DNA from 4 places in the Streptomyces sp. NBC_00178 genome. Region 1 is predicted to be linked to each of the others. Evidence: riboswitches for the same ligand, from Rfam matches in the RefSeq annotation. Region 1 holds a riboswitch; each other region holds the start of a gene.
What was found. Region 1 has a riboswitch for cyclic di-AMP ahead of OHT61_RS24440 (M23 family metallopeptidase). Riboswitches for the same ligand answer to the same signal wherever they lie in the genome.

Region 1 (6,989 bases):
GCGCTACGACAACGTCCCGTACGGCACCGCGTTCGAGAAGCTCACCGCGCTCGCGTACCCGGAGGGCCACCCGTACCACCACACGCCGATCGGTTCCATGGCCGACCTGGACGCGGCGACGCTGGAGGACGCGCAGGCGTTCTTCCGCACCTACTACGCGCCGAACAACGCCGTGCTCTCCGTCGTCGGGGACATCGACCCCGAGCAGACGCTCGCCTGGATCGAGAAGTACTTCGGATCCATCCCGTCCCACGACGGCAAGCAGCCCCCGCGCGACGGCACGCTGCCGGACATCATCGGCGGACAACTGCGGGAGGTGGTCCACGAGGAGGTGCCGGCACGCGCGCTGATGGCGGCCTACCGGCTGCCCCACGACGGCACCCGTGCGTGCGACGCCGCGGACCTGGCGCTGACCGTGCTCGGCGGCGGCGAGTCGTCCCGCCTGCACAACCGCCTGGTCCGCCGCGACCGTACGGCCGTGGCCGCGGGATTCGGGCTGCTCCGGCTCTCCGGCGCGCCGTCGCTGGGGTGGCTGGACGTGAAGACGTCCGGAGGCGTCGAGGTCCCGCGGATCGAGGAGGCGGTCGACGAGGAGCTGGCCCGCTTCGCCGAGGAGGGCCCCACCCCCGAGGAAATGGAACGCGCGCAGGCACAGTTGGAGCGCGAGTGGCTCGACCGGCTCGGCACGGTCTCCGGACGGGCCGACGAACTGTGCCGGTTCGCCGTCCTGTTCGGCGACCCGCAGCTCGCCCTGACCGCGGTCGGCCGCGTGCTCGACGTGACCGCCGACGAGGTCAAGGCCGCCGCCCGGGCCCATCTGCGGCCCGACAACCGTGCCGTCCTGGTCTACGAGCCGGTCGAACCGGCCGAGGACACCGAGGGTACCGACGGCACCGACGCGCACGAGGGGGCCGACAAGTGACCGACGCCGCCGTGACTGGAGTAGCGATGGAGTACCACCCGCAGCCGACCGCCGGCGAGGCCAGGCCCTGGGCCTTCCCCGCGCCCGAACGGGGCGCCCTGCCCAACGGCCTGACCGTGCTGCGCTGCCACCGGCCGGGCCAGCAGGTGGTGGCCGTGGAGATCTTCCTCGACGCGCCGCTGGACGCGGAGCCCGAGGGCCTCGACGGTGTGGCCACGATCATGGCCCGCGCGCTGTCCGAGGGCACGGACAAGCGTTCCGCCGAGGAGTTCGCGGCCGAGCTGGAGCGCTGCGGCGCCACGCTCGACGCACACGCCGACCACCCCGGCCTCAGGGTGTCCCTGGAGGTCCCGGCCTCCCGGCTCGTCAAGGCGCTCGGACTGGTCGCCGAGGCGCTGAGGGCCCCGGCCTTCGCGGAGAGCGAGATCGAGCGTCTGGTGGGCAACCGGCTCGACGAGATCCCGCACGAGCAGGCCAACCCCGCCCGGCGGGCGGCGAAGCAGCTCTCCAAGGAGCTCTTCCCGGCGACGGCCCGTATGTCGCGTCCACGCCAGGGGACCGAGGAGACGGTGCGGCGCATCGACGCGGCGGCCGTCCGCGCCTTCTACGACGCCCACGTCCGTCCGTCCACCGCGACGGCGGTCGTCGTCGGCGACCTCACCGGCATCGACCTGGACGCGCTGCTCGCCGACACCGTCGGCGACTGGTCGGGCGACTCGGTCCCCGCGCGCCCGGTTCCCCCGATCACCGCGGACGACACCGGCCGCGTCGTCATCGTGGACCGCCCCGGGGCCGTGCAGACCCAGCTCCTCATCGGGCGGATCGGCGCCGACCGGCACGACAGCGTCTGGCCCGCCCAGGTCCTCGGCACGTACTGCCTGGGGGGCACCCTGACCTCCCGGCTGGACCGCGTGCTGCGCGAGGAGAAGGGCTACACCTACGGCGTCCGGGCGTTCGGCCAGGTGCTGCGTTCGACGGCACCCGGTTCGTCGTCCGGCCCCACCGGCGCGGCGATGCTGGCCATCAGCGGCTCCGTGGACACGGAGTCGACCGGGCCGGCGCTCGACGACCTGTGGAAGGTCCTGCGCACCCTGGCGGCCGAGGGGCTCACCGACGCCGAGCGCGAGACCGCCGTGCAGAACCTCGTGGGCGTGGCCCCGTTGAAGTACGAGACGGCTGCCTCCGTCGCGGGAACCCTGGCCGACCAGCTGGAGCAGCACCTCCCGGACGACTACCAGGCCACGCTGTACGCGCGCCTGGCCGAGACGGGCACGGTCGAGGCGACGGCCGCGGTGGTCAACGCCTTCCCCGTCGACCGTCTGGTCACCGTGCTGGTCGGGGACGCCGCGCAGATCGCGGACCCCGTCAGGGCGCTGGGCATCGGCGAGGTGTCGATCGTCAGCGGCTGACGATCCGGCACATTCAGGACCCCGGCGGGCATCCCCGCCGGGGTCCTGTCTTTTGTCTGATTTATCAAGGGACGTGCGCGTTCATCCTGTGGGATGTCCGACAAAAGACCCTTTCGGTTTGGAGCGGGTGAGGCGCCCGTCCTAGCGTCGGCTCGGCTGTCCGCCGGACCCGAGCCGCGACCGCGGCACCGGACAGCCATCGCCGAGTCCCCGTCAGGCGCGAGCCTGGGGAGCCGGGGACCCACCAAGTCCCTGGGGTGAATCGGATCCCCGCGTCTCACGCGAGACGGGAGGGGTCCGTAGGAGACCTTCCTGCTCCGAACCCGTCAGCTAACCCGGTAGGCGAGAAGGAAGGAAAGGAACCAGCCACTTCATGGCGTTCATCCGTGCCACCGGGAAGCACCGTGCCCCGAGCCGCCTGACGCGTTCGAGCGCCCGGGCCGCCGGTATCGCGGCCCTGGCCACCACCGGTGTCATAGGCGCGACGGCCTCCCCGGCACTCGCCGCGGACTCCGAGGTCACCGCCGGCAGCACCGGTCTGGTCCAGACGGTCGCCCTCGACACGAGTCTCGCCGCGCAGATCGAGGCCCAGGCGGAGGCCCAGCAGCACCAGGCCGCCGTTGCGAAGGCGAAGGCCGAGGCCGAGCGCAAGGCGGAGGCCCGCGCCAAGGAGGTCCGCGAGGAGAAGGCGCGCGCCGCACGCGCCGCCGAGCGCGCCCGCCTCAACGCCTTCCACCTGCCGGTCGCCGGTTCGCACGTCACCACCGGCTACAAGACCGGCGGCGCGCTCTGGTCCTCCGGCACCCACTCCGGCGTGGACTTCCAGGCCGCGTCCGGCACCCCCGTCGTCGCCGTCGGCGCCGGCACGGTCGTCGAGGCCGGCTGGGGCGGCGCCTACGGCAACAACATCGTGCTGCGGATGAAGGACGGCACCTACACCCAGTACGGCCACCTCTCCTCCATCGGCGTCAAGGTCGGCCAGAGCGTCGCCTCGGGCGAGCGGATCGCCTTCTCCGGTTCGACCGGCAACTCCACCGGACCGCATCTGCACTTCGAGGCCCGCACCACCCCCGAGTACGGCTCGGACATGGACCCCGTCGCCTACCTCCGCGCCCACGGCGTCCAGGTCTGACCCAGGCCCGCCCGCACGCACCGCTCCGACGAAGGCCCCGGCATCGCGCCGGGGCCTTCGCCGTCCCCCGGGGAGCCGTGCGGAACTTCCTTCCGGCCAAAAGATATCCATGGATTCCACCCCGCCATCGGAAATTCCGGCCGGTTGCAATAGAGTCACAGAACAGGCGTCGATCGGCCGCGTTTCGCGGGGATTAAGGCGGAGGTTCGGACATGCGCATTCCCGCGCATTCGGTATGCACGGCGATCCGCGACGACATCGTCTCCGGTGTCTTCGAGCGTGGAAGCCGCCTCACCGAGGAGGTGCTCGCGCGTCGCTACGGCGTCTCCCGTGTCCCCGTGCGCGAGGCGCTGCGCACCCTGGAGTCCGAGGGGTTCGTCGTCACCCGCCGGCACGCCGGCGCCTGTGTCGCCGAACCCACGGAGCAGGAGGCGGCCGACCTGCTGGAGATCCGGATGCTGCTGGAGCCGCTGGGTGCCGCGCGCGCGGCACAGCGCCGTACCGACGCGCACCTGAAGGTGCTCCGGGGCCTGGTCAGGCTGGGGCAGGAGAGGGCGCGGCGGGGCGAGGGGGAGGATCTGCGCTCGCTCGGGGGCTGGTTCCACGAGACGCTCGCCCAGGCGTCGGGCAGCCCCGCCCTGATCGCGCTGCTCACCCAGCTGAGGCACAAGATCGCCTGGATGTACGCCGTCGAGCAGCCCGCCAGGCCCGCGGAGTCCTGGGCCGAGCACGGCGCCCTCGTCGACGCGGTGGCGCGCGGGGACGCGGAACGGGCCAGGGCGCTCGCCGTCCAGCACGCCGAGCGGGTCACGGCGGCCCACCGGCTGCGCCGCACCGCCACATCCGGCCGTGCGGCCGGAACCAGGGTGAGGACTTCGCAACACCGCGTAAACACCGCGGGAGCCCGTCATTAACAATGACGCCGTATACAAAGAGAGCGACGGCCGGAGGGCTTTATTTCCGCTGCCCTGATCTCCTTTCCGATGACGTTCCCGGCGGTTGCGGTAATGGAAAAGCGAAGGTTCGGGAAACAGAAAAGCCGCGGCCCCCGTGGGGGTGCCGCGGCTTTTCGCAGAGCGAATTCCGGACGGGAGCGGCCGGGGTCAGACGGTCTCCGGGAGCTCCTCGAGCCCTTCGGCGACCAGCTTCGCCAGGCGGTCCAGGGCGGCCTCGGCGTTGTCCGCCTCGGACGCGAGCACGATCTCCTCGCCGCCCTGCGCGCCCAGACCGAGCACCGCGAGCATGGAGGCGGCGTTGACGGGGTTGCCGTCAGCCTTGGCGATCGTCACGGGGACGCCGGAGGCCGTGGCGGCACGGACGAAGATGGAAGCGGGGCGGGCGTGCAGGCCCTCGGCCCAACCGACGTTGACGCGGCGCTCAGCCATGGTTCTGCCCTTCAGGTGTAATGAGTTGTCTAGACCAGTCTCTCATGTGGTGCGCCCTGCTGTGCCCGGTCCCGGAGCGGGCCGGACGGCCGCCCGCGGGCTCACTCAGCGTGCCCCCGCCGTGAACCCGCCGCGACCGCTGCGGCGGTCGTACGCTTTGCCCATGGAGCCCACCCCGGAGCAGAGTCCGCATCACGCGTACCCCGACCACTGGGAGGCGGACGTGGTGCTCCGCGACGGTGGCACCGCCTGCATCCGGCCCATCACCACCGACGATGCCGAGCGGCTGGTCAGCTTCTACGAGCAGGTCTCCGACGAGTCGAAGTACTACCGCTTCTTCGCCCCGTACCCCCGGCTCTCGGCGAGCGACGTGCACCGCTTCACCCATCACGATTACGTCGACCGGGTGGGACTGGCCGTCACCGTCGGCGGCGACTTCATCGCCACCGTCCGCTTCGACCGCATCGACGAGCGGGGCCTGCCCGCCTCCGCCCCCGCGGACGAGGCCGAGGTCGCCTTCCTCGTCCAGGACGCCCACCAGGGCCGCGGAGTGGCGTCGGCGCTCCTGGAGCACATCGCCGCGGTGGCCCGGGAACGGGGGATCCGCCGCTTCGCCGCCGAGGTGCTGCCCGCCAACAACAAGATGATCAAGGTGTTCCGCGATGCCGGGTTCACCCAGCAGCGCAGCTTCGAGGACGGCTCGGTGCACCTCACCCTCGACCTGGAGCCCACGGCCGAGTCCCTCGCCGTCCAGCGCGCACGGGAACAGCGGGCCGAGGCGCGCTCCGTGCAGCGCCTGCTCGCCCCCGGCTCCGTCGCGGTGGTCGGCGTCGGCCGCGCGGAGGGCGGGGTCGGCCGCACCGTCCTGCGCAACCTCCTGGGCTCGGACTTCACCGGACGCACCTACGCGGTGAACACCTCCTTCGCCGCCGGCCTGGCCACGGTCGACGGCGTGCCCGCGCACCGCTCCGTGGGCGAGATCGGCGAGCCCGTCGACCTCGCGGTCGTGGCGGTCCCCGCCGACCGGGTGCCGGAAGCCGTCGCCGACTGCGGTGAGCACGGGGTCCAGGGCGTCGTCGTCCTCTCCGCAGGCTACGGCGAGCGCGGCGCCGACGGGCGGGAACGGCAGCGCGAACTGGTCCGCCAGGCACGGTCGTACGGCATGCGGATCATCGGGCCGAACGCCTTCGGCATCATCAACACCTCCGACGCCGTCCGCCTCAACGCCTCCCTCGCCCCCGAATCGCCCCAGTCCGGGCGCATCGGCCTCTTCACCCAGTCCGGCGCCATCGGCATCGCGCTCCTGTCCGGTCTCCACCGCCGCGGCGCGGGACTGTCGTCCTTCATCTCCGCGGGCAACCGGGCCGACGTCTCCGGCAACGACTTCCTGCAGTACTGGTTCGAGGACCAGGACACCGATGTCGCCCTGCTGTACCTCGAATCACTCGGCAACCCGCGCAAGTTCACCCGGCTCGCCCGCCGGACCGCCGCGGTCAAGCCCGTGGTCGTGGTCAAGGGCGCCCGGCACAGCGGTACCAACCCGCCGGGCCACGCCGTGCCCGTCAGCCGTATCCCCGACGCGACCGTCTCCGCACTGATGCGCCAGGCCGGTGTGATCCGGGTCGACACCGTGACCGAGATGGTCGACGTGGGTCTGCTCCTCGCCGGGCAGCCCCTGCCGGACGGCCCCAGGGTGGCGATCCTGGGCAACTCCGAATCCCTCGGGCTCCTCACGTACGACGCGTGCCTGGCGGAAGGGCTGCGTCCGCGCCCGCCCCGCGACCTCACCACAGCCGCGAGCCCCCAGGACTTCCGGGACGCCCTCGCGGAGGCCCTGGCCGACCCGGGCTGCGACGGGGTGATCGTGACCGCCATCCCCTGGGTGGGGGAGAACGGCGAGGCGCAGACCGGTGAGGGGGAGGTGCTGGGTGCCGCGCTGCGCGACGCGGCGGCCGACGGCCCGGCCAAGCCGGTCGCCGTCGTGCACGTGGAGATGGGCGGCCTGGCCCAGGCGCTCGCCGACGCGGCCGGTACGGCCGCACCGCCCCCGCCCCGGCGGCCCGCCGCCCCGGCCGGAGCCGAACCACGCGGCCCCGCACCGGCGGCGCCCGCACCTGCGCCCGACGAGGCCCGGCACACCC
Region 2 (6,989 bases), 4.5 Mb from region 1:
GAAGGCGTGCCGGATGCCGCCGAACGCCTCGTCGGCGATGGCCGCGATCAGGTCGTCCTTCCCCGCGAAGTAGCGGTAGACGGCTCCCGCGGACAGCCCGACCTCCTTCAGCACGTCCTGCATCGATGTTCCGTGGAAACCGTTGCGGGCGAAGCAGCGGGCGGCGCCGGCGAGGATCTGCCGGCGGCGGGCGTCGAGGTGCTCCTGGGAAACGCGTGCCATCCGAAAAGCGTAGAACGAACATTCATTCTCGACAAGCCGAGCGGCGGGCCCGCACAGTTGACAACGAAAAACGAACGATCCTTCTCTTTGGAAACGAGGCATCCTCCATGCCTGCTGCACCGAACCGCCGGGCGGCGGCCGCCGTGCTGCTCGTCCCCCTGATCGTCACGCTCGCGCTCTGGGCCTTCGCGTGGCCCGCCGCCCGGATCGCGCCCCGCGACCTGCCCGTCGGCGTCGCCGGCGCGGCTCCGGCCGCCGATCAGCTGCAGAAGCGGTTCGAGCAGGAGGAGGGAGCCTTCGAGATCCACCGGTACGCGGATGAGCCCGCCGCCCGCACCGCGATCGAGGAGCGGGTCGTATACGGGGCCGTCGTGGTCACCTCCGAGGGCCCCCGGCTGCTCACCGCCTCGGCCGCGAGTCCGGTCGTCTCACAACTGCTCACCGGCGCGGTGGCGGCGGCCGCACCCGGCGGGGGCGGCATACCCGTCACCGACGTCGTCGCCGCCCCGGAGGCCGACCCCCGCGGCAGCGCGCTCGGCGCGAGCATCCTGCCGCTCGCGCTGGCCGGAGTCGCCGCAGGGGCGATCGTCACCCTGCTGAAGCTACGCGGGGCCCGGGCGGCCGCGACCCTGATCGGCGCCTCGGCCCTGGTCGGGCTCGTGGCGACCGCTCTGGCCCACAGCTGGCTCGGCGTGATCACGGGCGACTGGTGGGCAGAGGCAGGCGTCGTCGGACTCACCGTCGTGGCGATCGGCTCGGCGGTGGCGGGGCTGGCCGCACTCCTCGGCACGCCGGGCATCGGCCTGGGGGCGCTGCTGATGGTGCTGTTGGGCAATCCGTTCTCCGGCGTGACCAGTGCGCCCGAACTGCTTCCCGCACCGGTCGGCGTCCTCGGGCAGTGGCTGCCGCCCGGGGCGGGCGGCTCCCTGCTGCGGTCGGTCGCCTTCTTCGACGGTCACGCGGCGGGCGGACCTGCGCTGACCCTCGCGGTGTGGGCCGCCCTCGGCCTGACCGCCGTACTGGTGGGCGGGCGCGGGCACCGCGACGATCCGGCACGCCGCGTCGAGACCGCCGAGCACGCACCGGAGCCCGCACTCGCCTGAACGGCCCGCCCTCCGCGCCGAGTCGCGTCCTCCCCGCCCGCGCGGCGGAGGGCGCGACTTTGCGTTCCGTCGGCGGCGGGAGCCCCGGTCGGTCGGTCGTCCCGGTCGTGGCCGCGGTGCTCCGCGGCGACGCCGAAGCGGCGCCGTCCGCACTCGGCCGGCTCCGAGGATCGGATCGACGACACCATGCGCTTCCTCGTCTGCGAGGTGGAGACCTTCTGCATCGGCCGAGCGGGTTCCGGCGCCGCGGTGCTGCTGGCCGCGGGCGCCCCCGGTCGCGACATGCGCTGCCCGGCGCCCGGGTAGTCATTCAGCAACCCGCCCTGGAGGAGCCGGTGCGGGGGCAGCCCTCGGATCTCGGGATCCCGGCACGCGAGTTGTCGCGCGAGCGTGAGCTGCTCACAGCGATGCCGGCGTTCCACACAGGGCGTTCCGCACAGGAGATCAGCGCCGACATCAAGCGGGACACCATCCTCGACGCCCCGGCCGCCCTGGCGTTCGGGCTGGTGGACCACGTCGTGGAGAACCGCACTCCGTCCCAGCCGCCGCACCCCGCGAGGTGAACCAGCGATGCTCACACCCCAGTTCCCGCCCCTGCCCGCACTCACCCGCGCCGAGGCCGAGTTCATCGACTCCTACCTCGAGGCGCTCGACCAGCTCGGCCGCATCAACCCCGCCCGCGGCGGCGATACGTACGGGGCGCTGCGGGCGGCGCAGGCGCTCGCCTCCAGGGCGGTCGTCCTGCGCGACGCGCTCACGCTCATGCACGAACGGGGTGAGTCGCGGATCCACGCGGAGACGCTGGCCAGGGCGTTACGGGTGCTGGACGGGGAGCGGCGGGCCGGGCGGGTCGCCGTGCCGCCCGCGCCGGCCGGCTGAACACAGGCGCCTGACTCCCCGGCGAGGGAACTCCCTTGCGGCGCTCTTGCCGACACGCCCGACGACTCGATGAGTTTTCCTCGCTCGTTCGGCGTAGAAGGTCCCCCTCCCGAGGGACAGCCCAACTTGCGCATGCGGCGCGGACAGTGAACGGAATCTGTCGTTCCACCGCTGGTGCGGGGCTGGTCCGGCGCGGCCGAGCGGCCACGGGATCAGCCTCGTCCACCCGAATGGATCAGTGGTGACGACTCTCACACAGCGCGGCTTCAGCGAGGAAATCCGGCGGGGCGTGCGTAAAGATCCCTGGGACGACAAGCCCCCGCCGCCGCGGCGGGGCGGTCCGGGCGGACGCCGAGTCCTGCCGCTGTCCGGATGCCTGGTCGACAGAAGTGGATCGGCAGGAGTGGAGGACCCGAGCACAACGGGCCGCCCGGACATCCGGACGGCCCTCGGGGTGAAGCCGCCTTGCGCGGCCGGGCAACTTCGCCAGCCCGAACCCGACAGGTCATCCTTCACAGGCGGCTGACGAAGGGTTGCGCATGACTGCGCAGGTTCATGTCCCGTCTCTGTTCGCCCGGGTCGGCACGGCCTCGGTTCTCACGTTCGCCGTAGGCACCACGATGCTGGCGCCCGGTTTCGTCGAGGACGCCGAGGCCGCGAGCCATTCGACGAGGGCTCTCGACATCGCCGCCTCGAAGAAGGGCGCGCCCTACAGATACGGCGCCACAGGCCCGCACCGGTTCGACTGCTCCGGGCTGACGCTCTACTCGTATCGGAAAGCGGGCAAGAAACTTCCCCGCACGGCGCAGCAGCAGTACAACAAGACCCGCCATATCTCCAGGTCGCAGCGGAAACGCGGCGACCTGGTCTTCTTTCACTCGGGGCGCGGTGTCTACCACGTCGGGATCTACGCCGGAAGCGGCCGGATCTGGCACTCCCCGAAGACCGGGGCGGTGGTCCGGCTGGAGAAGATCTGGTCGAACAGCGTCTGGTACGGGAGGGTCCGCTGACCCCTTCGTCCGCCCGACGCCTTCGGCACCACTTCCCACCGTGATCAGTGCAGCAGGGGCCCGGTCACCAGCACGAGTCCCAGCGCGGTGAGCGCCGTGCCGCTGCCGCCCTCGATGGCGCGGGCGGTACGCGGCCGGCGCAGCCACCTGCCGAGACGGTCCACGAGCAGCGCCACGGCCGGGAACCAGACGAGCGCGAGCAGCACGACCACCGAGGCGAGCAGCAGCGTCCTCGGCAGGGGCGCCTGGCCGTCGGGGACGAACTGCGGCAGCAGGCTGAGGAAGAGCACGGGCGCCTTCGGGTTCAGCGCGTTGGTCAGGAAACCCTGGCGCAGCGAGCGTCCCGGGCCCGGCGCCGTCCCGCCCCGGCCCGCCTCCTCCGTGCCCGGAGCCGAGGCGGGCCGCTTACGCATCGCCCGGAGTCCGCTGAGGCCCAGGTAGAGCACGTACGCCCCGCCGAGCAACTGGACGGTGCGGAAGAGAACGGGCGTCGCCACGAGCACGGCGGCGAGCCCGGCCACCGCCAGCGCGGTGTGCACGAGCAGCCCTCCGGCGACTCCGACCGCGGTGGCGAGGCCGGAGCGGCGGGATGCCAGGGCGTTGCGTACGACCACGGTGAAGTCCGCGCCGGGCAGCGCGACCATGCCTGCCGCCACGGCGACGAAGGCCAGAAGTTGTGCGTCCATGGAGACACTCTGACCCGTGGGAGCCTTTAGCGTGTACTTGCAATCTTCTGGGTCTGCCAAAAGGAATGCTTCATGTACGACCCCGTCAGGCTGGCCGCACTGGTGGCGGTGGCCGAGGCCGGATCGATCACCCGGGCCGCCGCCCGGCTGGGCTACACGGCGCCGGCGCTCTCCCAGCAGCTGGCCAAGCTGGAGAGGGAGGCGGGCGCCGCCCTCCTCGTCCGGCACCACCGCGGGGCACGGCTGACCGCCGCCGGCGAGCTGCTGGCCGGCCGGGCCAGGCGCGTCCTCGACGAGATGGACCAGGCACGGCACGAGCTGGCCCGGCTCACGGGACTGTCGGGCGGCAGACTGCGGGTGGGCACCTTCGTGACGGCCGGAATCCACCTGCTGCCGCCGGTCCTGACCGCCTTCCGGCGCGCCCACCCGGATGTGGAGCTGGCGGTCACGGACTACGAGCCTCCCGCGGGTGTGGCCGCCGTGGCGGCGGGCGACGTGGACCTGGCACTGACCCACGCGTACGAACCCGCTGCCGCGGCGCCCCTGCCGGCCGGGGTGTCGGCCGATGCGCTGCTCGTCGAGGACCTGGTGCTCGTCACCGCGCCGGGGCAGATGCTGTCCGGGAGCAGCGGCCCGCTTCCCCTGGCCGATCTGGCGGGTCGCCCGCTGATCAGCAGCGCGCCGCTGCATCCGCCCCGCCGCGGGGTGGAACGCGCGCTGGCCGAGGCGGGTGCGACCCCTGCGGTCGTGTGCGAGTCACCGGGGTACGCACTCGTCTGCGCGCTGGTCAGCGCCGGCCTCGGTGTCGCCGTGGTACCCGAGATGGTCGCGGCCATGTCCCCGGCGCCGCTGGCCGTCCGACGGCTGGAGCAGGCAGGGTTCCGCCGGACGATCTCGGTGGTCCACCGGGGCCGGGAGAACACGGCGGCCGCCGCCACGCTGCTGGCACTGCTGCGGAGTGGTTTCGGCCGGGCAGGCGCGCCGTGAGTCTGTGTCAGGCCTGCGCGGGGACGGGCCAGGGCAGGACGATCGAGACGGTCTTGCCCCCGTCGGGGGTGGGGATGACGCTGAGTCTCCCCCCGCACTCCTTCGTGAGGGAGCGGATGATCACCATGCCACGGCCGTTGTCCTGGCGGACGGCCGCGGGCAGCTTCTGCGGCCAGCGGGGGTGGCTGTCCGTCACACCCAGGTAGAACTCCTCGTCCCGGTCGAGCCGGAGGTCGACGGTGAAGGTGGGTGACAGTCCGAAGGTGTGCTGGACGGCGTTGGTGGTGAGTTCCGAGACGATCAGCCTTACCGCGTCGGCCAGTTCGCCGCCTTCGGCGAGGCCCCACTCGGTGAGTACCCGCGCGACGTAACCGCGGGCGGCGGACACCGAGGCCGGGTCGCTCGGCAAGGTGACGGTCGCTTCCTGATGGTCTGCCATGGCGTCGCCGTCCCTTCCCGCCCCGACCGTTCCGCAACCGGTCCGGAATGTGGTTCGCGTCAGACTGCCATCTCCCGGGCCGTCCGTACCTGCGATCCACCAAGATATGCATATATCTGTCGCCCATTCCGGTGAACCATGCCCCGGGAACCGTGACCGGGCGCCACACTGGCCACTTTCCGAGCCGCCCCGGACGGGGTCGGCTCTCCGTACAACGGAGGGAGGCCGCCGTGCGCAACGGCCCGGTCGTACGCCGCCGCAAACTCGGCGAAGAGCTGCGCGGTCTGCGTCACACATCCGGACTCACGAGCCGGGAAGCCGCGGGCATGCTCGGCTGGCACCAGTCGAAGGTGAGCCGGATCGAGACGGGCGCGAGCGGGGTGTCCCCCGACGACGTGACGCGGTTACTGGACGTCTACGGCGTGGACGACGGGCAGTTGCGCTCCCTGCTCCAGACGCTCGCCGGATCCGCGGGCGGGGGCGGAAGCGGCTGGTGGCACGCCTATCGGGGCCTCATTCCGCCGCAGTACCGTGACTTCATCAGTCTCGAGTCGCAGGCGGAGGCCGCACGCACACTTGAGACATCGGTGGTGCCGGGGCTCCTCCAGACCGCCGACTACGCGCGAGCCGTGACCCTCTCCACCCTGGACGGCCTGCCCCCCTCGGCTCTCGACTCCCTGGTGGAGGTCAGGCTCGCCCGGCAGAGCGTCCTCCACACGCCCGGACCACTGCGCCTCAGCGTGGTGCTCGACGAGGCGGTCCTCAGGCGCCAGGTCGGGGGCGCCAGGGTGATGCGGGAACAGCTGCGGCACCTGCTGCGGGCCGCCCGGCTTCCGCACGTGACCCTGCAGTTGCTGCCCTTCGAGGCGGGAGGGTACGTCGGCCTCACCGGACCCTTCGTTATCTTCTCCTTTCCGAGCACATCTGATCTGGATGTGGTCGTTCTTGACCACTTGACGAGTAGCCTCTATCTGGAGCGGAGAGAAGACCTCGAGGCGTACAGCTCGGCCTTCCGCACGATGCAGGCCCACGCGCTGTCGCCGGAGCGTTCGCTGGACCTCATCGCCGCGCTGGCCGGCGACGGTGAGACGGAACCTTCAGACTGCCCGAGGGGGGCACGATGTCCGACCGTCCCGCACAGCTCACCACGTCCGCGACCGAGTGGCGGCGCAGCAGCCGCAGCACCGGAATGAACAACTGCGTGGAAACCGCGCTCGTCGCCCCCGGCAGACTCGCCGTCCGGGACTCCAAGGACACGTCACGTGCGCACCTGAGCCTCTCAGGTGCGGCCTGGGCGGCCTTCGTGACCTCGCTGCGCGGCCCCGACGGCCGCCCAGGAGGCCTCAGCTGACCTGCGGGGGCGCCGATCCGGCGATCGTGGCCACCGCGAAGCCGATCTGCTCCGCCGTGAGGTCGGCCCGGGCCGTCAGCCGCAGGCGCGAGATGCCGTCGGGCACCGAAGGAGGCCGGAAGCACCCGACCGCGAGTCCCGCGGCGCGGCAGTCGGCGGCCCAGCGCACCGCCGACTCCGCCGACGGTGCGCGGACCGAGACGACGGCGGCGTCCGGGCGTACGGCGGTGAGTCCGGCGGCGGTCAGCAGGCCGTGCAGTTCGGCGGCCACTTCCCTCGCCCTCGCGGCACGCTCCGGCTCACGGCGGAGCA
Region 3 (6,989 bases), 850 kb from region 1:
CCTGCACGGCGCCAAGAAGGGTTTCAAGGACACCTTCGCACCCCAGGGCATGTTCGAGGACCTCGGTCTCAAGTACGTCGGCCCCGTCGACGGACACGACACCGCAGCGGTCGAGGCGGCCCTGCACCGGGCCAAGCGCTTCAAGGGGCCCGTGCTCGTGCACTGCATCACCGAGAAGGGCAGGGGCTATCCGCCCGCCCTGGCCGACGACGCCGACCGCTTCCACACCGTCGGCCGGATGGACCCCCTGACCTGCGCGCCGCTCGTCGTACCGGCGGCCCCCTCCTGGACCTCGGTCTTCGGCGACGAGATCGCGGAGATCGGCGCCGTCCGCCCGGACGTCGTCGCGATCACCGCGGCGATGCTGCACCCCGTGGGACTGACCAGGTTCGCCGAGGAGTTCCCCGACCGGATCTGGGACGTCGGGATCGCCGAGCAGCACGCCGCCGTCTCGGCCGCGGGTCTGGCCACCGGCGGGCTCCACCCGGTCGTCGCCGTGTACGCCACCTTCCTCAACCGGGCCTTCGACCAGCTCCTGATGGATGTCGCCCTGCACCGGTGCGGCGTGACCTTCGTGCTGGACAGGGCCGGTGTCACCGGCGTCGACGGGCCCTCCCACAACGGCATGTGGGACATGTCCGTACTCCAGGTCGTCCCCGGCCTGCGCATCGCCGCGCCGCGTGACGCCGACCGGCTGCGCGAGCAGCTCCGCGAGGCCGTGGAGGTCGACGACGCACCCACCGTGATCCGGTTCCCCAAGGCGGCGGTGGGGGAGTCCGTCCCGTCTGTCGGGCGGATCGGCGGGATGGACGTCCTGCGCCAGGACCCGGAGGCCCAGGTCCTGCTCGTGGCCGTCGGAGCGCTCGCCCCCGTCTGCCTGGAGGCGGCCGACCTGCTTGCCGGGGCGGGAGTCCGCTGCACCGTGGTCGACCCCCGCTGGGTCAAGCCCGTCGACGCACAGCTGCCCGCCCTCGCCGCGCGGCACGCGGTCGTGGCGGTGGCCGAGGACAACAGCCGCTCGGGGGGCGTCGGCTGGGCGGTCGGGCAGGCGCTCCGGGACGCCGCCGTCGACGTACCGCTGCGGACGTTCGGGATCCCCGAGCAGTTCCTCCCCCACGCGGGGCGCGAGGAGGTGCTGGCGGACATCGGGCTCACCCCGGTGGAGATCGCGGGACGCATCGCCGCGGTACTGGAGCGCCGCGGCGCGGTGGAGGAGCGGGACACGCCGAAGGAGCCCCGGGCATGACGGACGAACGGCCGGGCTTCGACCTGGCGCGGCTGCTCGCCGAACGAGGAGCCGAACGCTACGAGCTGCACACCCGCCACCTCAACCACCAGCTGCCGCGGATGCTGCGCACCATCGGCTTCGACAAGGTCTACGAGCGGGCCGAGGGCGCGTACTTCTGGGACGCCGAGGGCAACGACTACCTGGACATGCTCGCCGGGTTCGGGGTCATGGGCCTGGGCCGCCACCACCCCGTCGTACGCAGGGCCCTGCACGACGTCCTGGACGCCTCGCTCGCCGACCTCACCCGCTTCGACTGCCAGCCGCTGCCCGGACTCCTGGCCGAGAGACTGCTGGTGCACAGCCCGCACCTGGACCGTGTGTTCTTCGGCAACAGCGGGACCGAGGCGGTCGAGACCGCGCTGAAGTTCGCCCGGTACGCCACCGGCAAGCCGCGGATCCTCTACTGCACCCACGCCTTCCACGGGCTGACGACGGGGTCGCTCTCGGTGAACGGCGAGAAGGGGTTCAAGGACGGCTTCGCACCCCTGCTGCCGGACACGGCCATCGCACTGGGCGACCTCGACGCACTGCGCCGCGAGCTGAAGCGCGGGGACGTGGCCGGGCTCATCGTGGAGCCGATCCAGGGCAAGGGCGTGCACGCCGCGCCTCCCGGTTTCCTCCGGGAGGCGCAGGAACTGCTCCGCCGGCACAAGGCCCTGCTCATCGTCGACGAGGTGCAGACGGGACTCGGCAGGACCGGGGACTTCTACGCCTACCAGCACGATGAGGGGGTCGAGCCCGACCTCCTCTGCGTCGCGAAGGCGCTCTCCGGCGGATACGTCCCCGTGGGTGCGACGCTCGGGAGGGACTGGATCTTCAAGCGCGTCTACTCCTCCATGGACCGGGTCCTCGTCCACTCCGCGAGTTTCGGATCCAACGCCCAGGCCATGGCCGCCGGGCTCGCCGTCCTCTCCGTGATGGAGCAGGAGGAGACCGTCGCGAACGCCCGCCGCACCGGCGACCTGCTGCGCGACCGGCTCGCGGCCCTGGTCGGGCGCTACGAGCTGCTGCACGAGGTACGGGGGCGGGGGCTGATGATCGGGATCGAGTTCGGCCGGCCGTCGTCCCTCCGGCTGCGCAGCCGCTGGACGATGCTGCAGGCGGCCCGCAAGGGACTGTTCGCGCAGATGGTGGTGGTGCCGCTGCTGCGCAAGCACCGCATCCTCACCCAGGTCTCCGGCGACCACCTGGAGGTGATCAAGCTGATTCCGCCCCTGGTCATCGGGGAGCCGGAGGTGGAGCGCTTCGTGACCGCCTTCACCGCGGTCATGGACGACGCGCACAGCGGCAACGGGCTGATGTGGGACTTCGGCCGGACACTGGTGAAACAGGCCGCCGTCAATCGCTGAACCCGGCTCCGCCCGTCTTTTGCCCCTGAGGCAATAAAGTTGCCTCAGGGGAAAGTTCCTGGCCCAATGGGGGCATGAATCCTCCTGACGGAGGGGTGGCCGACGACCTTCCGGGCGTCGCCCCACGCCTGCGCGAGCTGCGCCGCGACCGCGGTCTCACCCTGGAGAGCGCCGCCGCGCGGGCGGGACTCTCCCCGGCCCACCTCTCCCGGCTCGAGACCGGGCGCCGCCAGCCCTCGCTGCCGATGCTGCTCGGTCTCGCCCGGATCTACGGTACGACCGTCTCCGAGCTCCTGGGTGAGATGCCGCCGGAACGTGACGCGATCGTCCGTGGCGGACCGATCGACGACGCACTCGGCGACGGGTCCGGCGGCTGGCTCTACCGGCAGGCCGGCGGCTCGGGACGCGCCATGCAGGCGCTGCGCGTCCACGTCCCCCACGGCACCGAGAGCGAACTCGTGCGCGTCCACCCCGGCGAGGAGTGGCTGTACGTCCTCGACGGGCGGCTGCGGGTCGTGCTCGGGGAAACCGTGCACGACCTCGGCGTGGGCGACAGCGCCCACTTCGACTCCCTCACCCCGCACCGGATCGCGGCGCTCGGCCGCGGCGGGGCGAGCCTGCTGTTCGTCCACACACTGCTCCAGAGCCCGGCCGCCGAGCTGTGCCTCGGCCCCGCGGTCCGGCTCTGATCCCACGTATCGTTCCCGCTTCGGCCGCTCATGGAGGCCGCAGTGCCGTCGCTCCGGTCTCCCAGGGGCCGCAAGGAAGGGCTGACATGTCCGATTCCGAGTACTACGACCCGCTCACCCCGCGCCCCCGGCCGGGGGACGACGGGGACACACAGGAGCGGCGGATGCCCCGAGGGGTCGTCATCCGGCTCATCGCCTACCTGGTGGCAGGACACGTCGTCGCGGCCTTCCTCTTCCTGCTCTTCACCGTGGCGGGCAAGGGCTGAGAGCCGACTGCCGGCCCTGCCCGTCTCCCACCACGGCCGGGCAGGGCCCGTCCCGTCGCCGTCAGGCGCCCTCGACGAGGCGCCCACGCAGCTTCTCGCGCGTCTCGTGGCTGATCTTCAGCCCTTCGAGGAGGTAGCGGTCGGTGCTGCCCCAGGTCTCCTCGATCGTGGCGAACGCCGCGTCGAGATATTCGCGGTGGGCGCCGAAGAGCGGATTGAGCAGCTCCATGACCTCCTCCGACATGCCCACCGGAGACGTGTCGCTGCGGTGCACCTTGTAGCGGCGGTGGGCGTCGTTGGACTTGAGGTAGTCGGCCTCGATGGCCTCCTTCTCGACGCCGACCGCGAGCAGCGAGACCGCGACCGACAGGCCCGCCCGGTCCTTGCCCGCGGCGCAGTGCATGAGTGCGGGGACGCTGTCCTCGGCCAGCGCGTGCAGGACCCGGCTGTGCTCGGCCGTCCGGTCCGTGATGATCGAGCGGTAGGACAGGACCATGCGTTCGGTGCCCTTGCCGTCGGCCAGGATCGAGCGCAGCTGCTGGATGTTCCCGTCGCGCACCAGCCGCCAGAACTCCGCGCCGTCGGCCGGGTCGGAGAGCGGGATGCTGACGTTCCGGACGCCGGGCAGTTCCACGTCGTGTCCGTCGAGCTTGTGGTCGGCGGCGTTGCGGAAGTCGAAGATCGTGTGCAGGCCCAGCCCGGCGAGGAATGCGGTGTCGGACGCGGTCGCGTGGGCCAGGTGGCCGCTGCGGAAGAGGCGCCCGAAGCGGACGGTGCGGCCGTCGCTCGTCGGGAGCCCGCCGACGTCGCGGAAGTTGCGGACACCGGTCAGGTCCACGTCCGTCGGCTCGGGGCCGGCCGGGGGGACCTCTGGCAGCTGCGTCACAAGGGCTCCTGGAGGGTCTGGCGCCGGCGCCGCTCGCCGACGGGACACGCTCGCGACGATACGACATGGCTGCATCGCGCACGCGTCGCGTCCCCGCCGTATCGCCCTGTGCGGAGGAGCGGGCAGCGCGATGTCCGTATTGGTGCATTTACCAGAACATGCCCTGATTGTGCGGGACATGGGGGGAGGCGGGTGAGCGGGATCATATCCGTGACGGTGTGTGGTGAAGGTGCCCGTGGGTATTCCGGACGCCTCACGGAAAACCAAGATCCGTAATCCACGGAGTGTGACGGGAATTCCATAACGGAATTGAATCGGGGATTCCGGCCGGGAATCCGAGGCTTGTTACCCGAGTCCTCGCTCGCCTACGGTCACGCTCAATCCGGACGGAACGCCGAATCCTGCCGCCGCCCGGAATCCGCACCGACTCACGCGTGGCAGGAGCGGGGGAACCAGGTAAGTCGCCGGCCGGAGCGATCCGGAACGGCTCGGGGTCAAGACGCGTCACCACGCGGCCGGGCATCTCCAGCCCGAACCCGACAGCTCACCTCGCAGGCGCCGGAGAGGAATTCCCCATGCCCGCACACGGCAAGCACCGTCGTAAGAAGTCCGGTCCGCTCTCCCGAGGCATCCTTGCCGCAGGGGCCGGCGGCGCCGTACTCGCCCTCCCGCTGATCGGCGCCACCGGCGCCCACGCGGCCGAGCCGGCGTCCCCCGCGGTGAAGTCCGCCGCCGTCACCCGGAGCGCGCCCGCCGCCGTCGCGAAGGACGCCCCGAAGACCTACACCGTGGTCTCCGGCGACTCCCTCGCGAAGATCGCCACCGCCAAGAAGGTCAAGGGCGGCTGGCAGAAGCTGTACAAGGACAACCGCGACGTCATCGGCGGCAACCCGAGCCTGATCGTCCCGGGTATGAAGCTGACCCTCGGCGCCAAGGCGTCCGGCGCCGCGAAGCCGGCCGCGAAGGCCGCGCCCGCCGCCGGGAAGGCCGCAAAGGCCGCTCCGGCCGAGAAGACCACCGCCGCGTCGGAGGCCACCGCCTCCGGCTGGGCGGCTCCGGTCGAGCACCCCACCGTCACCACCCAGTACCACGTGGCCGGCGCCAGCTGGTCCAGCGGCTACCACACGGGCTCCGACTTCCAGGCCGCCTCGGGCACCAGCGTCCGCTCCATCGGACCCGGCACCGTCGTCTCCGCCGGGTGGAGCGGTGCGTACGGCAACGAGGTCGTCATCCAGCACAGCGACGGCATGTACTCCCAGTACGCGCACCTGTCCTCGCTGGAGGTCTCGGCCGGACAGACCGTCACCGGCGGCCAGCAGATCGGCCTGTCCGGAACCACCGGCAACTCGACCGGCCCGCACCTCCACTTCGAGGTCCGCACCGGCCCGAGCTACGGCTCCGACGTCGACCCGATCGCCTACCTGCGTTCGCACGGCGTCACCATCTGAGGGACATGACCCAGGGGTCCGGCCGAGGGGTGATGCGCGACGGCGCATCGCCCCTCGGCTTATTCCGGCTTTACCAAAACCTGACCGGGTGGTCTTTGTCACCACCCGTCAACCCCTTATTACGGTCGCGTAGGTCACATTCGAGGGTGCAGGATAATCCCTTGTGGCAGACGATTCGAGAAACAGACGACGAGGCATCATCGGGTCGTACGCGGCGATCGGCGACAGTTTCACGGAGGGCGTCGGGGACCCCGGTCCGGACGGAAGGCTCGTCGGCTGGGCGGACCGTTTCGCCGTTCTCCTCGCGGACCAGCTCCCGGTCCCCGACGCGATGGCCGGCCCGGTGGACGACCCGCACGGAATCTTCCGGTACGCCAATCTCGCCGTACGCGGACGACTCCTCGACCAGATAGTCGAGGAACAGGTGCCCCGCGCCAAGCAACTGGCCCCCGATCTGGTCAGCTTCTGCGCGGGCGGCAACGACATCCTCCGCCCGGGCTCGGACCCGGACGACGTCGCCGAGCGCTTCGAGCGCGCGGTGGCCGACCTCACCCAGGCGGTCGGCACCGTCATGGTGACCACCGGCTTCGACACCCGCGGTATCCCGGTGCTCCGGCACCTGCGGGGCAAGATCGCCACCTACACCGCACACGTCCGGTCCATCGCCGACCGGTACGACTGCCCGGTCCTGGACCTGTGGTCCCTGCGGTCCGTGCAGGACCGCAGGGCCTGGGACAACGACCGGCTGCACCTCTCGCCCGAGGGGCACACCCGGGTCGCGCTCCGCGCCGCCCAGGTCCTCGGACTCGACGTGCCGGCCGACCCCGATCAGGCGTGGCCCCCGCAGGCGCAGCGCGGCACCCTGGAAGTGCGTCGCGACAACATCAACTGGGCGCGGGAGTACCTCGTCCCGTGGATCGGCCGGCGCCTGCGCGGTGAGTCCTCCGGTGACCACGTGGAGGCCAAACGCCCCGACCTGCTGCCGCTGTGACAGCCCGTCGGCTTCTCAGCGACTGCTGACGAACGGCAGGAGCGGCCGGGCCGGTCCCGCGGACACGGGCCC
Region 4 (6,989 bases), 1.6 Mb from region 1:
CGTGTCCGCGGACGCGACCGCGCCGTCGGAGTGCCGCTGGTTCGTGCGAGCGGGCATGTCGGTCATCTCGGTGTCCTGTACGTGTAGGTGTGCGGTGAGAGCCCCGTGACCGAGCCGCTGGTGCGCCTGGCCGGACTGGCCCCGACCGGCGGGGCGGCGAGGTGCCGCTGCCGGTGCCGCGCCGCTCCGGGGTCCGGATCATCATGCGGTGCACGCAGACTGTAACCCTCCCGGCACGGCTTTCCCCCGGAATTGCGAGCCCGGCGTCACCGTCAGTGCGGCGGTGCGGGCTCGATGTTCTGGTTTGCGTGGAAGAGGTTCTGCGGGTCGTAGTCCTGTTTGACCTTGGCGAGGCGGTCGTAATGGCCGCTGTAGGTGGCCCGTACCCGGTCCGGGGACTCGCCCGTGCCCAGGAAGTTGACGTAGGCGCCGCCCATCGAGTGGGGGTGCAGCGCCTCCCAGTACCCGACCGCCCAGTCCCGCAGTGCGGTGGCGTTGGCCGGGTCCGGGTCGATGCCGGCGATGACACCCGACCAGACGGCGTCGCGGTACGCCCACGCGGTGTCGTCGGATCCGACACGGCCCGCCGCGCCGTCGACCGGGTAGAGGTGCATGGTCGACTGACCGGTGGGGAGCTTCTCCGCGAAGGCCGCGTGCACGTCGACCGCGTCGTCGGTGATCTTGTCGAAGAAGTCGCCGCGCCAGTACCACTGGAGCCCGGCGGGCAGGAGTGCGTCGAACATGGTCTGCAGGGCCGGGTAGGGCATCGGCGCCGTGAAGTGGAAGGCGGGCGGCGCCGGTTCGTTCACCACGGCGAGGGTCTGCTCCAGGCCTTCGGGGTCGGCGGTGGAGGACCAGACGACGCCGCACATCTTCTGTCCGTGGATCTCCTCGGGGAAGGGCGGGCCGGGGGGAACGGTCAGTGAGGCGAAGAAGCCGTACAGGTCGTCGGGTGCCTGCGGCAGGAAGTCGCGGTACCAGCGCATGACGTCCTGGAAGTGCTCCAGCGGCCACACGGTGATGCCGACGCCGACCGTGTCCACGGGATGCAGCTCGAAGTCGAACGACGTGACGATGCCGAAGTTCCCGCCGCCTCCGCGCAGCGCCCAGAACAGGTCGGCGTGCTCGCTCGGGTTCGCGGAGACGAAGCTGCCGTCCGCCAGGACGACGTCGGCGGAGACCAGGCTGTCGACGGTGAGGCCGTACTTGCGGGTGAGGTAGCCGTGACCGCCGCCGAGGGTGAGGCCTCCGATGCCGGTCGTCGACATGATGCCCGCCGGGGCGGCGAGGCCGAACGCGTGCGTGGCGTGGTCGAACTCGCCCAGCGTGGCGCCGCCGTCCGCCTGGGCGGTCTGTGTGGCGGGGTCGACCCGCACTCCGTCCATGGGGGAGAGGTCGATCGTGACGGCTCCGTCGACGACGCCGAGCCCCGGGCCGCTGTGGCCGCCGCCCATGACGGCCACGTCCAGGCCGTGCTCCCGGACGAAGTCGACGGCCGCCATGACGTCCGCCGTGTCGTGGCAGCGGACCAGCGCCGCCGGTTTTCTGTCGATCATGGCGTTGTAGACGGTGCGTGCCTCGTCGTACGCCGGGTCGTCCGGGCCGATGACCGGGCCGCGCAGCGCGGTCCGCATGGCTTCCAGTGTGGTGCCGTCCATGGCCTTCTCCTCGCGAGCGTGCGCCCGGCCTCCCCTGGCTCCATCTCATCGGGTGAGGCTGCTGGGCCGACGCCGGCAGCTGGGGATGCCGCGCAGACGGGACCGAACACCGGATGTCGTGTCCTTCAAGAGTCCCGCCGCCGCGCGGGGCCCGCAATCGCGGCGGCGGCTCCCCCAGGACGGGTGTCCCGGGGGAGCCGCCGGGAAAAGTGGTCGGAGCACCGTCCCGGATGGCGTAGAGTTGCAATCACAACGACGCGGGGTGGAGCAGCTCGGTAGCTCGCTGGGCTCATAACCCAGAGGTCGCAGGTTCAAATCCTGTCCCCGCTACTGAAGACGGAGGCCCGGATCCTTTCGAGGATCCGGGCCTCCGTCGTGCGCCCTCGTGACTCCGGGATGCGCGGCTTGACCTTGACGCTGCGTGAAGATCTAGCGTTTCCGGCATGGAGTGGTCCATCCAGGAAATCGCCAGAAGAGCCGGCACCACCAGCCGCACGCTCCGGCACTACGGAGATCTCGGTCTTCTCGTACCGAGCCGCACGGGTGCGAACGGCTACCGCTACTACGACCAGGACGCACTGGTCAGGCTCCAGCGCATCCTGCTGCTGAGGGAGCTGGGGCTCCCGCTGCCGGCGATCAAGGACGTGCTGGAAGGCCAGCGGGACACCGCCGTGGCGCTCCGGGCCCATCTGCGCCTGCTGGAGCAGGAGCGGGAGCGCATCGGACGGCAGATCGCCTCGGTGCGGACCACTCTCCACAGGACCGAGGAAGGGGAGGATCTCATGGCCGAGGAAGTGTTCGACGGCTTCGACCACACGGTGTACGAGCAGGAGGTCGGCGAGCGGTGGGGCCGTGCGGCGTACGAGCGGGGTGACCGGTGGTGGCGGGGGCTGAGCCCCGCCGAGCGTGCCGCGTTCCAGCAGGCGCACGAGGCCATCGCCCGTGACTATGGCGCGGCGCGGGCCGCCGGCCTCGACGTGGCCGGCGACGAGGTGCAGGACATCGCGCGGCGGCACTGCGCGTGGCTGTCGGCGACCACGGAGGTCACCCGTTCGTACGTCACCGGGCTCGCCGGGATGTACGCCGCCGACCCGCGCTTCGCGAAGAACTACGATCGCCACGGGGACGGAACCGCCGTCTTCGTACGGGACGCACTGACGATCCACGCGCGGGACCGGCTCTCCGGCTGACCCCCGGAGGGGCGGGGCGGCGTCGCGCTCCTTCCTTCGGCCGATGAGCGGCCGCGTCACGGCGCGGCTCCGCCCGGCCGGGGCGGGGCGCGGTACCGTCCGCAGCCGTGGCCGGACCGGGCAGGAGTGCACAGGTGGGGAAGCGGGACGTACGGCAGGGACGTGCCGAGGGGAACGCGCGGGCCCGGAGGTTCGTGCGTCTGCTGCCCGTTCTGATGATCTGTGCCGGGCTCGTCTGCGACGTCACGACCCCGCCGGAGGTCTCCGCCGTGCCGCTCTTCGCCGCGGCACCGCTGATCGCGGCTCCCTTCTTCTCACTGGCATCCACGATCCGTACGGGTGTGGCCGCGATCCTCGTCGTCCTCGCCATCCGGGTCTCCGACGGCATGCTCACCGATGCCGCCCCCATCACGGACCTGCTCACCCTGGTCACCGTCGCCGCGCTCTCGCTCGTCATCAACCGGGTCGTGCAGCGTGGCAACGAGCAGCTGGCCTCGGCGCGGTTCATCGCGGAGACCGCGATGCGGGCGGTGCTCCCCGTGCCGGAGGCCCGGATCGGCGGCCTGCAGGTCGCGGCGCGCTACGAGGCGGCGCAGGCCGACGAGTTCGTCGGCGGCGACCTGTTTGCGGTCGCGGACACGCCCTACGGGGTGCGGCTGGTGGTCGGGGACGTGCGCGGCAAGGGCCTGGACGCGGTGGCGGCGGTGGCGGTCGTGATCGGCGCCTTCCGCGAGGCGGCCGAGCAGGAGCGCTCGCTGGAGGGTGTGGGCCAGCGGCTGGAGCGGGCGCTGGCACGGGAGGGCACGCGGCGGGGCGGACTGGACTCGATGGAGGGGTTCGTGACGGCCGTGCTCGCCGAGATCCCGGTGGGTGCCGACACGCTGCGGATCGTCAACCGGGGCCACCCCGAACCGCTCGTGCTCCATGCGGACGGCGCCCTGGACGTCCTGCGGCCGACGGAGCCCGCCCTGCCGCTCGGCATGGGCCTCGACGTGTGGCCGGACCGTGCGGACGAGTGGCCGCTGCCGGCGGGGGCCACCTTCCTGGCGTTCACCGACGGGCTCTCGGAGGCGCGGGACGCGGACGGGGTCTTCTACGATCCGGCGGCCCGGCTGCGCGGCAGGATCTTCCCGGGGCCGGAGGAACTGCTGTCCGCCCTCACCGATGACGTCCGGCTGCACACGGGGGGCCGGTCGACGGACGACCTCGCACTCCTCGCGGTGGGACGGCCGTCCAGGGGGCAGCAGGAGCGGCGGAGGACGGTGAAGATCGTGGGGCGGGACCGTGAATGACCGAAGGCGACCGTCCGTAATCGAAAGACGTCGCTGCGCATAACATTTGACGCAACGTCAGAAAGTGGCGTCTGGGTGAGGGGTGCTCAACTCGCCCGTTTGGGGCTGATTGCCCCCCTAAAGTCCAGGTCAGAGCGATGAACGATCTGTGGGAACCGCTTGGAATCGGACCCGCATGTCTATTAACGTTCGATAACGCAGCGCGGTTGTCCCAGTCGTCGCCAGAGGCGGCACCGTGCGCAGCGCCGAATCCCGCAAGGGAACCGGGGAACCACCTACATGGGGTGAATCGGACACCTGACTCCCGCGAGGGACGAAGGGGCCCGTAGGAGACCTTCCTGCTCCGAACCCGTCAGCTAACCCGGTAGGCGAGAAGGAAGGAAAGGAGTGCGCCCACGTGGCGTCAAATCAGCCTGCCCCCGAGGCTCCGGCACCCTTCAGGCCCGACAGTCCCGGTGAACAGGGCAGGACGTGGGAGGAATGGAACCCCACCGAGGAGTCCATCCGTCCCGTGCGCGGCAGGCACCGCGTCGCCAAGCAGCGTGGTCTCGCCCGTAGCTCCACCGTCCTCGGCGTCGGTGTCATCGCGGCCGTCGGCGCGGGAGGCATGGCCACCGCGCAGAGCAAACCGCCGGTCTCCATCTCCCTTCCCGATTCCATCGCGGACAACCTTCCCGACGCCAAGTCGCTGCCCGGCGTGGGTGCTTACCTCTCCGACGACGCCGACAAGGGCACGGTCACCGCATCCTCCCCGCTGACCACGGCCGGCATCACCGCGGCCGAGGCCGAGCAGGGCACCACGGACGCCGGTGAGGCGCTGCGGGCCCGCATCCTCCAGCAGGCCGAGCAGCAGCAGGCCGGAGCCGAGGCAGAAGCCAGGGCCACCCAGGAGAAGGCGGCGGCCGAGGAGGCCGCAGCGCAGGCGGCCAAGCAGCAGAGCGACGCGGAGGCGAAGGCCGCCGCGAAGAAGAAGGCGGACGAAGAGGCGGCGAAGAAGAAGGCCGAGGCCGAGCGCCTCGCCAAGCTCGCCCTGAGCTACGCCGTCCCCACCTCCTCGTACACCATCACCTCGACCTTCGGCCAGGCCGGTTCGATGTGGTCCTCCGGCTACCACACCGGTCTGGACTTCGCGGCTCCCACCGGCACGCCGGTCAAGGCCGTGCACGGCGGCACGGTGAAGTCGGCCGGGTGGTCCGGGTCCTACGGCTACCGCACGGTCCTGGAGCTCGACGACGGTACCGAGGTCTGGTACTGCCACCAGTCCTCGATGGACGTCACCGCCGGCCAGAAGGTCACCACCGGCGAGACCATCGGCCGCGTCGGAGCGACCGGCAACGTGACCGGGCCGCACCTGCACCTGGAGATCCACACCGCCGACGGCTCGGGCGTCGACCCCATGAGCTGGCTTCGCGGCAAGGGCCTCACGATCTGACCGCCCGCGCCGGCGTACGGCGCAGCTCGATACCCCGGCGGCCCTGGCGCACGACCCCCCGACGCCAGGGCCGCCGGCCCGCCGTCGTCACCGGATAGCCGCCGAGGGCGGAATATGCGGATCCGCCGATGTGTTGTGCCGGGGTATGACATCACTGCGCCCGCTCGGAAACTCGGACCTGAAGGTCTTCCCCCTCGCTCTCGGCGGCAACGTCTTCGGCTGGACCGCCGACCGGGACACCACCTTCGCCGTCCTCGACGCCTACACGGAGGCGGGCGGCAACTTCATCGACACCGCCGACGCCTACTCGGTCTGGGCCCCGGGCAACGAGGGCGGCGAGTCGGAGACGCTCATCGGGGCGTGGCTGTCCGCCCGTTCCCACAGGGACGACGTCGTCGTCGCGACCAAGGCCGGTGCGCACCCCGGGTACAAGGGGCTGTCGGCCGCGACGATCAAGGGGGCCGCCGAGGCGTCGCTCCGCCGGCTCGGTACGGACCACATCGACCTCTACTACACGCACTTCGACGACGAGACGGTCCCCGTCGAGGAGATCATCGGCACCCTGGACGAGCTCGTGAAGGCGGGCAAGGTCCGGGAGATCGCGGCGTCCAACATCAGCCCGGAGCGGCTCAAGGCCTCCCTGGAGTTCTCGGAGCGCGAGGGCCTCGCCCGGTACGTCGCTCTGCAGCCGCACTACAACCTCGTCTCACGCGACACCTACGAAGGCGCGCTCCAGGACACCGCGGCCGCCGAAGGGCTCGCCGCCGTCCCGTACTACGCGCTCGCCTCGGGTTTCCTCACCGGCAAGTACCGGCCGGGTACCGCCGTCGAGAGCGCGCGGGCCGAAGGAGCGGGGAAGCACCTGGAGACCGAGCGCGGCCGCAAGGTGCTCGGAGCGCTCGACAAGGTGGCCCAGGAGCACGACGCGGAGATCGCCACCGTGGCGCTGGCCTGGCTGGCGTCCCGGCCGACCGTGGCCGCACCGATCGCCTCGGCCCGCACCGTCGCGCAGCTGCCCGCACTCGTGGCCGTCGCCGGACTCGAACTGACCGAGGGCCAGCTGGCCGAGCTCACCGAGGCCTCGGCCTGAGGCTCCGGCACCGCCGCTCCTCCTGCCGGGCCCCTCACGCCGAGGGAGGGCCGGTGGGCGGGGCCGCGCGGGGGCCGTGCTCCAGATAGGGGTTGTAACCGCCGTAGTGGCGGTGCGGCGCCGGGATCTCCCGGGGAGCCGGAGCGCCGTGGGGGAGCCTGCGGGGGAACGGTGCCTGGGGGTGCGCCGGGTGGACGCCCGCCCGGCGCGTCATGTGCGCCGCGTACCCCAGCGCAGGGCCCGCGATCTCCCGGCGCTGCCACAGGTGGTGCAGCAACTCCTGCTCCCGGATGGCGAAGTCGGCGCCCGCACCGTCATGGCGCGCCC

Region 2: linked by a shared signal. The riboswitch ahead of OHT61_RS04380 (C40 family peptidase) and the one ahead of OHT61_RS24440 (M23 family metallopeptidase) in region 1 are both predicted to bind cyclic di-AMP.
Region 3: linked by a shared signal. The riboswitch ahead of OHT61_RS28050 (M23 family metallopeptidase) and the one ahead of OHT61_RS24440 (M23 family metallopeptidase) in region 1 are both predicted to bind cyclic di-AMP.
Region 4: linked by a shared signal. The riboswitch ahead of OHT61_RS17230 (M23 family metallopeptidase) and the one ahead of OHT61_RS24440 (M23 family metallopeptidase) in region 1 are both predicted to bind cyclic di-AMP.

What each region holds. Positions count from the first base shown of each region.
Region 1 is NZ_CP108143.1:5,561,175-5,568,163, forward strand. It holds gene OHT61_RS24430 (M16 family metallopeptidase) at 1-922, shown strand, start outside; gene OHT61_RS24435 (M16 family metallopeptidase) at 949-2,331, shown strand; cyclic di-AMP (ydaO/yuaA leader) riboswitch at 2,522-2,690, shown strand; gene OHT61_RS24440 (M23 family metallopeptidase) at 2,705-3,463, shown strand; gene OHT61_RS24445 (GntR family transcriptional regulator) at 3,676-4,377, shown strand; gene OHT61_RS24450 (HPr family phosphocarrier protein) at 4,567-4,848, opposite strand; gene OHT61_RS24455 (bifunctional acetate--CoA ligase family protein/GNAT family N-acetyltransferase) at 5,012-6,989, shown strand, end outside.
Region 2 is NZ_CP108143.1:1,043,827-1,050,815, forward strand. It holds gene OHT61_RS04360 (TetR/AcrR family transcriptional regulator) at 1-222, opposite strand, end outside; gene OHT61_RS04365 (ABC transporter permease) at 330-1,325, shown strand; partial or broken gene OHT61_RS04370 (ATP-dependent Clp protease proteolytic subunit) at 1,506-1,888, shown strand; gene OHT61_RS04375 (hypothetical protein) at 1,896-2,204, shown strand; cyclic di-AMP (ydaO/yuaA leader) riboswitch at 2,568-2,740, shown strand; gene OHT61_RS04380 (C40 family peptidase) at 2,744-3,214, shown strand; gene OHT61_RS04385 (LysE family translocator) at 3,259-3,900, opposite strand; gene OHT61_RS04390 (LysR family transcriptional regulator) at 3,973-4,887, shown strand; gene OHT61_RS04395 (ATP-binding protein) at 4,895-5,326, opposite strand; gene OHT61_RS04400 (helix-turn-helix domain-containing protein) at 5,557-6,519, shown strand; gene OHT61_RS04405 (DUF397 domain-containing protein) at 6,447-6,677, shown strand; gene OHT61_RS04410 (8-amino-7-oxononanoate synthase) at 6,670-6,989, opposite strand, start outside.
Region 3 is NZ_CP108143.1:6,413,426-6,420,414, forward strand. It holds gene dxs (1-deoxy-D-xylulose-5-phosphate synthase) at 1-1,246, shown strand, start outside; gene OHT61_RS28030 (aspartate aminotransferase family protein) at 1,243-2,637, shown strand; gene OHT61_RS28035 (helix-turn-helix domain-containing protein) at 2,712-3,326, shown strand; gene OHT61_RS28040 (DUF6126 family protein) at 3,413-3,592, shown strand; gene OHT61_RS28045 (tyrosine-protein phosphatase) at 3,654-4,478, opposite strand; cyclic di-AMP (ydaO/yuaA leader) riboswitch at 4,890-5,049, shown strand; gene OHT61_RS28050 (M23 family metallopeptidase) at 5,054-5,926, shown strand; gene OHT61_RS28055 (SGNH/GDSL hydrolase family protein) at 6,090-6,917, shown strand; gene OHT61_RS28060 (STM4011 family radical SAM protein) at 6,933-6,989, opposite strand, start outside.
Region 4 is NZ_CP108143.1:3,964,897-3,971,885, forward strand. It holds gene OHT61_RS17205 (hypothetical protein) at 1-57, opposite strand, end outside; gene OHT61_RS17210 (FAD-binding oxidoreductase) at 273-1,658, opposite strand; tRNA gene OHT61_RS17215 (tRNA-Met) at 1,915-1,988, shown strand; gene OHT61_RS17220 (MerR family transcriptional regulator) at 2,102-2,848, shown strand; gene OHT61_RS17225 (PP2C family protein-serine/threonine phosphatase) at 2,983-4,140, shown strand; cyclic di-AMP (ydaO/yuaA leader) riboswitch at 4,374-4,525, shown strand; gene OHT61_RS17230 (M23 family metallopeptidase) at 4,538-5,572, shown strand; gene OHT61_RS17235 (aldo/keto reductase) at 5,718-6,662, shown strand; gene OHT61_RS17240 (PrsW family intramembrane metalloprotease) at 6,697-6,989, opposite strand, start outside.